2 regions of the Arthrobacter sp. SPT-J7 genome follow, and region 1 is predicted to be linked to the other one. Evidence: riboswitches for the same ligand, from Rfam matches in the RefSeq annotation. Region 1 holds a riboswitch; the other holds the start of a gene.
What was found. A riboswitch is a leader RNA that binds a small molecule or an ion and turns the genes downstream of it on or off. The one in region 1 is predicted to bind S-adenosylmethionine.
Positions count from the first base shown of each region.

Region 2: it holds a riboswitch for S-adenosylmethionine, as region 1 does, so the genes downstream of both, AC5RWX_RS10630 (hypothetical protein) here and AC5RWX_RS07650 (O-acetylhomoserine aminocarboxypropyltransferase/cysteine synthase family protein) in region 1, are expected to answer to the same signal.

Region 1 is NZ_JBNHFF010000004.1:7,776-12,461, forward strand. Features, by position in the region: gene AC5RWX_RS07640 (Ig-like domain-containing protein) at 1-1,048, opposite strand, end outside; gene AC5RWX_RS07645 (CoA-binding protein) at 1,271-1,768, opposite strand; gene AC5RWX_RS07650 (O-acetylhomoserine aminocarboxypropyltransferase/cysteine synthase family protein) at 1,765-3,240, opposite strand; SAM riboswitch class I at 3,338-3,430, opposite strand; gene AC5RWX_RS07655 (ParB N-terminal domain-containing protein) at 3,694-4,035, shown strand; gene malQ (4-alpha-glucanotransferase) at 4,140-4,686, shown strand, end outside.
Region 2 is NZ_JBNHFF010000005.1:217,146-221,831, forward strand. Features, by position in the region: gene AC5RWX_RS10620 (TspO-related membrane protein) at 1-462, shown strand, start outside; gene AC5RWX_RS10625 (Dps family protein) at 588-1,148, shown strand; gene AC5RWX_RS10630 (hypothetical protein) at 1,764-2,120, opposite strand; SAM riboswitch class IV at 2,150-2,280, opposite strand; gene AC5RWX_RS10635 (ABC transporter permease) at 2,500-4,269, shown strand; gene AC5RWX_RS10640 (ABC transporter ATP-binding protein) at 4,266-4,686, shown strand, end outside.

The DNA.
Region 1 (4,686 bases):
GGCCGCCCTCAAGCAGTTCGCCGGTCGAGACCGGGTCACCGTTTTCGTTCAGGTCGTACTCGCGCAGGAAAACGTGGTGAGAGGGGTTCGAGGAGTACGTCTGGCTCTGGTCAACCCACGGGGAATCCGTGTTTGTGGCTTCCTGGATATCGTCCGGCGTGCCGAGCACGCCGTCGGGCCCGGGCTGGTTCTCCGCCCGGTTGAGCATCATGAAATTCGGGCTTCCTGGTGCCGGGTTGTACAACGGATCGCCAGGTAGCAGGGGCATCATCACGACGTTGCTCGTCTTCTTGGTGAAATCGATGCCGTGGTCGAAGAACTGGCCGAACAGGGCAAAGAAGCCGTTGTATGGCGGCGAAAGCCCAAAGTCGGTGGTGACATTCGGGATGTCGAGTGTCTCGCCCTCGGGCACGCAGCCTTGGGGCAGGTTATCGGCTTCGCAGGGAACCGCCGTCGGACCGTCGTTCACCGTCCGGTGCGCCTTGCCGGCAGCAGCGATCGCGGCCGGGTTGCTGGAGGTCTGGTCAACGATGACATTGCTGATGAAGCGGGGGTCGGAGTCCTGCATCAGCGGCACGTTGACCGACTTGTACGACTTTCCCCCGGAAGCGGTCCGCCACTCCGGTTCTGCCAGCCGCGGGAACGGCAGGCTGGAGGAACCGTAGTGCCCCTGATTGGGCACCAGGTTGTTATCAGTTCCGTCCACGGTGCGCAGCCCATAAGGCAACAGGGGATTGGCGATCTGGTTGGGCCCGGGGCCGAGGAGCGGCTGGCCCGCCACGGGCTTACCCTCGGCATCTTCTTTGGTGGCGTGGTTCTCCGCGATCTTGATTTGCTTCAGGATGAACCGCATGTCCCCTGCATTGAGGGTCAGGCCCTGGCCCACCGGCGCTGCCAACGCGGCGGGAGCCAAGGCCGAGGGCAGCACGCCCGCGCCCAGCACCAGCGCAGCCAGCCCGGCTGTGACTTTTTGGGGGACGGATGGCTTCCCCCTTTGGGCACGTTCGGTGCCCCTCCTGTGTTTTGGATGGGCGGATTTCTTGAACATCATGACTCCCCTAGTCGTGTTGTGTGGCTGGCCACAGCATCTGACGAGGACCTTGGGGAAATCCTTGGAGGCGTCTACAGTCACCCCGGGGCAGGAATCAGGGCAGCAAAAAGCCCGCCTCAGGCCTCCGCTCTCCGACTGGAGGGCGGGGGACCAGGGGCGGGCTTTCAGCTGCCGGCGGCGGCGTGATTGCTGACCGGCGTGGCCTCAGACGAGCGTCCTCTAAGCGGTCAACTGCCGCTTGGAGGAGATGACGCCGGTGTCGAACCCAGCCAGATGCAGGCCGCCATGGAAGCGGGCGTGCTCAATCTTCACGCAACGGTCCATCACTACGTTCAGGCCGGCGGCCTCGGCCTTGGCCGCAACCTCCTCGTGCCAGGAGCCCAGCTGCAGCCAGATGGTCTTGGCACCGACGGCCAGGGTTTCCTCCAGCACGGTGGGCAGGTCATCGTGCTTACGGAACACGTCCACCAGGTCGGGCACCTCCGGCAGATCGGCCAGCGACTTGTACACCGGCTGGCCCAGGATCTCCTTGGCCACCGGGTTCACAAAGTAGACCTTGTACGGCGAGCTGGAGAGCAGGTAGGTGGAGACGAAGTAGCTGGCCCGGCTGGGCTTGTCCGAGGCGCCGACGATGGCGATCGACTTCGTGTTGCGCAGGATGTTCAGCCGTTCGGGGGCAGACGGTCCCACCCAGGTCCGTTCTGAGGTCGCGGTCACTTGGCGGCTCCTTCTTCGGCTTCAATCAGTTCTTCCACGGACTCAACTACGCGCGTTCCAGGTTCTGTCCGGGCGGCTCGCGCTGCCGGAATCGTGCAGGACTCACCGGCATAGCTGGGCGAGGCGAACTCGGAGGTGTCGAACGCGTCGTCCTCATGGTCGCGGCTGGGGCCGTGCTCGGTGCCGGCCTGCTGCGATGCCGTCAGCGCTTGGTCGAGGTCCCAGAGGATATCGTCCACGTCTTCCAGCCCCACGGAGATGCGGATCAAGTCCTCGGGCACGCCGGCGGCAACGAGCTGGTCGGCGGTGAGCTGCTGGTGCGTGGTTGATCCGGGGTGCAGCACCAGAGTGCGGGCATCGCCGATGTTGGCCAGGTGGCTGGCCAGCTGCAGCGACTCGATGAACTTCTGACCTGCCTCGCGGCCGCCCTTGACGCCGAAGCTGAACACGGAGCCCACGCCCTTGGGCAGGTACTTCCGGCCGCGCTCGTAGTGCGGGTGCGCGGGCAGGCCTGCGTAGCTGACCCAGGAGACCCGCTCGTCGGCTTCCAGCCACTCGGCCACCTTGCGGGCGTTGGCCAGGTGCTCGTCCATCCGCTGCGCCAGCGTTTCCACGCCCTGCAATAGCTGGAACGCGGACTGCGCGGACAGCGACGGTCCGATGTCGCGCAGCTGCTCGGAGCGCAGTTTGGTGAGGAATCCGTACTCGCCGAAGTTGCCCCACCAGGACACATTGCCGTAGCTGGGCACCGGCTCGGTCATCTGCGGGAACTTGCCGTTGCCCCAGTTGAAGCGACCGGATTCGACGACGACGCCGCCCAGCGTGGTGCCGTGCCCGCCCAGGAACTTGGTGGCGGAGTGGATCACGATGTCCGCGCCGTGCTCGATCGGCCGGATCAGGTAGGGAGTGCTCAAGGTGGCGTCCACCACCAGGGGGATGCCGGCGTCGTGCGCCACCGCCGCCAGGCCGGCCAGATCGGCGATGTCGCCGGACGGGTTCGCCACGATCTCGGTGTAGACCGCCTTGGTGTTCTCTCCGATGGCCGCGGCGAAGTCGGCCGGGTCGGTGGAGTCGACGAACGTGGTTTCCACGCCAAACCGGCGCAGCGTCACGTCCAGCTGGGTGATGGTGCCGCCGTAGAGCTTGGACGAGGCCACAATGTGGTCGCCCGCGCCGGCCAACGCCGCGAAGGTGATGAACTCGGCGGCCATGCCCGACGCTGTCGCCACTGCACCGATGCCGCCCTCGAGCGAGGCAATGCGCTCCTCGAACGCGGCCACCGTGGGGTTGCCGATGCGCGAGTAGATGTTGCCGTACTTCTGCAGCGCGAAGAGGTTCGCGGCGTCGTCGGTGTCCTTGAACACGAACGACGTGCTCTGGTAGATCGGTACGGCCCGGGCGCCGTGCTCGGCGTCGGGCGTGCCGCCGGCGTGCAGGGCACGGGTGCGGAAACCGAATGTGCGTTCAGCCATCAGGCAGCTCCTTCAAACTTAGGTTCCCGAGGCAATGACGGTCCTGCGGCGCGACCAGATGCGGCGGCGCCATCCGGATCAAAGATTGCTTGCGCTCTCTCCATCGCTTCTGGCGGTAGCACCTTTCCGGCGGGCCGGATGGTTGCTGCGGTGTCAAAGAGCCAGATCTCTCAACCGCTCGGGATGGTCCCGTCCATTCTCGCAACTTCCGCAGCCGCGGCCAAAATTGTTGAGCCGCGTTGCGTGCCGCCTTGCATTCCCAGTACGACGGCGGTGCGAGTGCCCGGTGGTCGACCAAGCGAGCGCCAGCGAGCGCGTGGAGACCCGGGTGCTGACCGGCCGAGCCTTGATGCTGGCCCCCTTCGTCGGTCTCCGGCGGTGCGCGGAACGGGCGCGCGAAGGACGCTGTGCCCTTTGATGGACGGCTGTGGGCGCCGACTGCATACTAACCTCATGGCAGTCATGGACGTTCCGGTTGCCGCCCTCGCTCAAGAATCCATAGAACGAGGCCGTCCGCATCTCGACCCTGACCGGGTGGCGTACTACCTCGAGCATCTCGATGAAGCCACGCCTGTTGTCATCTTTGATGTCGACGGAGTCCTGCTGCTCGCGGACGGGCACCATCGCGTTGCTGCCGCCCGGCAGTTGGGCCGATCGACGGTGAAAGCCGACGTGCGAAAGGGGCTGCGCGGCGAGGCCATGGAGTACGCCATCACCGTGGCGCAACGGCAACGCGGGCTCACGCGGCAGCAAGTGCTGGACGCCATTGCACGGCGTGTGCGCCCAGGGCAATGACCGCCGTCGCGGCTTCCGGCGAGTCCGCCACAACCGAGCCCGCGCGATCGACCGGTCTCGGCCGCGGCCCCACCGCCCAGCCCGGTCTCACGTAGATTGGAGTTATGGCTGACCTTACGGCGCTGCAGCGCCTCGCACAGGAACACGGCGTAGGCATTACCTTCCGCGGTTGGGACGGCGGCGAGAAGGAAGTCAGCCCTGCGACGCTGGTTTCCGTCCTCACCGCGCTGGGCGTTCCCTGCGCAACGGACGACGACGTCACTGCCTCCTTGCTGGCCGCGGAACTGGCTCCGTCACAGGCCACGCTGCCGCCCGCCGTCGTCATTCGCCGAGGTACTGCCACCGAGGTTCCGGTCAATGTCCGTGCCGGTGGCCGCCCGCAGGTGTGGGTTTTGTTGGAGGACGGATCGCGGCGCGCGGTGCAGGTGGTGGCCGCCGGGTCGGAGGACGAGCAAGGTGACCCGCATCTTCGTCTGGCCGCCGTTGTGCCGGCTGACCTCCCGCTGGGCTGGCACACTCTGGAACTGGCCCTGGATGTGGACGAGCAGGGCGCTGGCGGCGAGGTCGCGGAATCCTCCGGCAACTGGACGCGGTGCGCGCTCGTGGTCACTCCGCCGCGGCTCACCACCGCCGACCGGCTTCCCCGGACGT
Region 2 (4,686 bases), on a different contig from region 1:
CTGTTGATCATCAGCCTGGCCGTCATCGTCATGCTGCTGGCCGTGCTGGCGCGCGTCCTGGTGCTGCTGGTCGACACGTTGCCGGACGGGAGACTGGATGCATTCATTGTCGACGGAACCTTCGGCCTCTACCTGGGCTGGGTAACCGTGGCCACGGTGGCCAATGCCGGGGCCGTCTTCGCAGCGTCGGGCGTGGACGGCTTAGGTCTTCCGGTGACCTTGCTGTCTTCGGTCGTGCTCGCTCTGGCAACGGCAGTCGGTGTTGGCACCGCGGTGTACAGCAGAGGCCGGTTTGCCCCGGCGCTGGCCACCAGTTGGGGCCTGGCCTGGATCGCCGTCGGTCGGCTCGACGGCGGACTGGTCGACCAGGGCACCGCGATCGCCGCAGGAATTTGCGCTGTGGTGGTGCTGCTCGCGGCGATTGTCAGCCGAGTGCTCGTGGGTGGCGGCGCTCGCGATTAGTAAGCCTGCTGAATTTCGCCCTTGGCTGACGAAACGTCGCCCAGCGGGACGTTTACAAGGTTCGCAGCTAGGTTGGAAAACAGCAGGATGCCGACAAGCGGCATCGCCGAGCAAGGAGGTTTCTCATGGCGGAAACGACCGGATCCAAGGCAAGCTACACAGTTCCCGGCCTCAAGCTGGAAGACGGCCGAAAGGTCGCAAAAATCCTGCAGCAGCGGCTCCACGCGCTCAATGACCTGCAGTTGACCCTCAAGCACGCCCACTGGAATGTGGTGGGCCGGGACTTCATCGGAGTCCACGAAATGCTCGATCCGCAGATCGAAAAGGTCCGCGCAATGATCGACGCCGTCGCCGAGCGGATTGCCACCCTGGGCGTCTCCCCGAACGGGCTGCCCGGTGCCCTGGTTAAGGAACGCAGCTGGGACGACTACGACATCCACCGTGCCGGCACCGCCGAGCATCTCGCCGCACTGGACGTGGTCTACAACGGAGTGGTCGGCGCGCACCGCGAGGCCATCGAGACCGTCGGTGAAATCGACCCGGTCACCGAGGACCTGCTGATCGGCCAGACCGCCGAACTGGAACTCTTCCAGTGGTTCATGCGGGCCCACCTGGAGAACAGCGCCGGCGAACTGGCCTCCGGCGGAGAGAAGACGGAAAAGGGCGCCGCCGAGAAGACCAAGTAGCCGGGCCGCACGCTCTGATAATTAACAACGCCTTCAGGGCCCGGCAGCAGCACCACCTGGCGTGGGGCGCTGCCGGGCCCTTGTCGGCAGAAGGTTCACGGGCCCGGGCGGTGGAACCGCACCACGATGCGGTCGCCTCTTCGCACCGGTTGGGGAGGAGCTGCGCGCGGGAACAACGTGGGTCGTGTTCGTGGCGGAATCGGCCGGCGCCCGTTTGATGCTGCCGCGTGGACGACGGACGCCGTGCGGGCGCCGTCGACCTGACGCAGTCGGCGGGCCGGTTGAATCCGCCGCACGGTTCAGCCGCGGCTGAACCGCATTCCCAGCGGCCGGTGTCCTTCCACCATTTCGCAGTCACCTTGGTCGGCGGAACCGACTGGTATCCGGAGCGCCCGGGTTTTGCCTCGGGGGAGGGCTTAATGCGGCGGGGCCATTTGGGCCCTCCCCCCCCCGCATCCTAGGCCCTGGCGTGGCCGGGCGAAGCCGATCTTTTTTGCCGACTCCTGGCGGTTTCGCCGGTATCTTGCCAACCTCGAAGCGGCAGGCAATTGAGGCGTCCCCGCCCCGACAGACGCGGAAGCGCGCCGTTAGACGCTCGGCGCCGGCGTGTTCGGGCTAAGACCGGCACTCCGATGCCACGCCAACCCAGCCCAAGGAGAAGGACCGCTGGTCCACGATCGTCTCGATTGTCAGTAATCTCACCTGCTCGTACCACTTGATGTCTCCGCAGGGGAGAGCCAGCGCCTCCGCGATGTCCGCGGTGTCGTGGTGCCAGCAAAGTTGTTCCTCCCCAGCGTCGAAGAGGTGCACTTTCCCATCCACCTCCAGACGAACGGTCACTGGAATTCCGACATCCTCTTTGAGCGCCTTCCGGATCTGGACCCAATGGACTTTGTGTCCCGGCAGGAACACCGCGCACCGTTCCGTTTTGGTCTGGGGTTCGTCATCGGCTCGGTTTTCATAGCTGGCCACGTCAGTTCCTTTTCCACACTCCGCCACGGCGGACGCTCTTGCCCGCTCCAGTTGGAGACGGACCGCTTCGTCATCCGAACCACCCGTGAGGTTGGGGTTGGTGTGCGGCCATGTCGGAGCATCTGCCCTCTTGCCGGAGGGCGGCGCGCATCTCGTGAAGCTGTCTTCAGCATAGTGACCGCCTCGGACAAAAATCCGTAAGCACATAGCCCGAGGTCGGCCCAGCGCCCCGTCGCACTGGTATCCGTGGCGCACGTTACAGCCCTATGTGACGCATTCTTGACGCCGCGTGAATGGGATCACTAATATCAAGCGTACGAAATACGTAACCTTTGTACGGATTGCGTACAGGCTTACCAAAGCAAGAGAAAGGGGTGCCATGAGTGTCCTGACCGCGCCGCGTTCTTCCACGCGCATCCAGCCCGCTACGGCTGCCCGCACGATCGGCAAAGCGGTCTGCCTCCTTATATTTACCTGGTTGTTCGTGTGGCCGCTGGGCATGCTCATCTATGGGGCCTTCAGCTCGTCACCGCTGGCGGGTAACCCCAAGTGGACCCTGTCGGGATTTGAGCGTCTGATCAATGACCCGAACGCCTACGCGGCGCTCGGCTCAACGGTCATCTACGCGGTGGTGATCACGGTCCTCTCCATGGCGGTAGCCGTCTTTATGGCCACGGTGACCACAAGGATGGATGTGCCCTTCCGGCGATTTATCACCCCCGTGATGGTCATCTTGGTCGCGATGCCGACCGTGCTGTATTCGCTGAGCTGGGCGATGCTTGGTGCTGGCCAGACGGGCATGATCAACCGCTTCTTCGACGTGCTCGGCCTCGACTTCCTTGCGGCGACCTTCAATACGCGTAGTTGGTTCGGCTTGGTATTGGTGACAGTGCTGAAGGCCAGTGCGCTGGCTTACATGATTCTTCTCGGAGCCTTCCGCAATCAAAATGCGGCTTTGGAGGAGGCAGCCCGGATCGGCGGCGCAAGCCGGATCCGTTCGTTCATAGGGATCGAACTGCCGGCCTTGCTGCCTGCCCTTGGTGCTGCCAGCCTCTTCATTTTTGTCAAAGGACTCGAGGCCTTTGAAACCCCGGCTGTCCTTGGACTGCCGGCCGGAATCAACGTGTTCGCCACCCAGATCTATGACTACTTACGCGGCGGATACGAAGCCGATTACCCCGCAGCCTCTGCTTCCTCCTTAGTTATCGTTGCCATCCTCGCGGTATTGGTGCTGCTGCAGCTCAAGCTGACAGGCGGGGGCAAGACGTACACCTCCGTGGGCGGAAGGGCCAAGGGCGCGGACCTCCGCAAACCGGGGAGATGGACGGGCGCCGTGGTCGCGGCGGTGCTCCTGTTCATTCTCGTTGCGCTGATCCTTCCCGTGGCTCAGGTCATCCTGAGCGCCTTCCGGCCCTACCTCGGCGCGTCCGACTTCACCCTGCAGAATTTCGAGCGCCTCTTGAACACCCCGAGTGTCATGAAGGCGTTGGAGACCACAATTATTGTGTCCACGATCGGCGGGCTCCTGACCGTCATTCTCGCGTTGGTTGTCAGTTTCGCTTTTGTCCGGATGAAGGGCCGGCTCGGCCGCTACATCCAATTGGCATCCTGGGTTCCCGCTGCAATGCCTGGCCTGGTTCTGGGCCTGGCCTTCCTCTGGTCGGTCCTGATGACGCCGGGAACCAAGAGCATCTACGGAACTGTCTGGATCCTGGTCATCGGTCTGGCCGTCGCCACCGTCCCGCTGGCCACCAGGACCTTGGAGGGTGCTCTGGCGCAGATCGGCGTCGATATGGAAGAAGCAGCACGAATCTCCGGCGACAACTTCCTCCGCGCGTTTGGAACTGTCACAGTGCGGCTCCTGGTCCCGTCCCTCATCTCGGCCTGGTTCCTCGTAGCCATCACCATGTCGGGGATCCTCGACGTGCCCATCCTGCTGGGCAGCGCCAACACCGAAATGATCGCCACTGTCAGCTTTGGCTTCTACAACAGCGGCGAAACCGTTCTGGCCGCTGCCCTCTACGTCATCTTTACCTGCGCGATGGCAGGACTGGCAGCTGCCGCATTCTTGCTCTGGCTGATAGCCCGCACCATCATTCGCCGCAGTGCCTCCCAACAGCGCGAAGAAGTACAAGGAGTTTCCGCATGACCAGCATCGTCATTAACAACCTGCACAAGTCCTTCGGCACCAAGACTGTATTGGACCACGTAGGACTCGAGGTAGAAGATGGGGAGTTCATCTGCCTGTTGGGTCCCTCCGGTTGCGGCAAGAGCACCCTCCTGCGCGCCATCGCAGGCCTGGAGCACCCGGAGGGTGGCACGATCTACCTCGGCAGCGAGGCCGTTTTCGATGACAAGGTCGGCATCAATAAGGCCCCGGAAGAACGTCACCTGGGGATGGTTTTCCAAAGCTTCGCGCTTTGGCCGCACAAATCAGTCTTCGAGAACGTCGCGTATCCGCTGAAACGAGCCAAGGTTTCCAAGGCCGAAACACGTGAACGTGTTCGGGAAGCGCTAGTCATGGTCGATCTGTGGGAACACCGGGAAGCGTATCCAGGAACGCTTT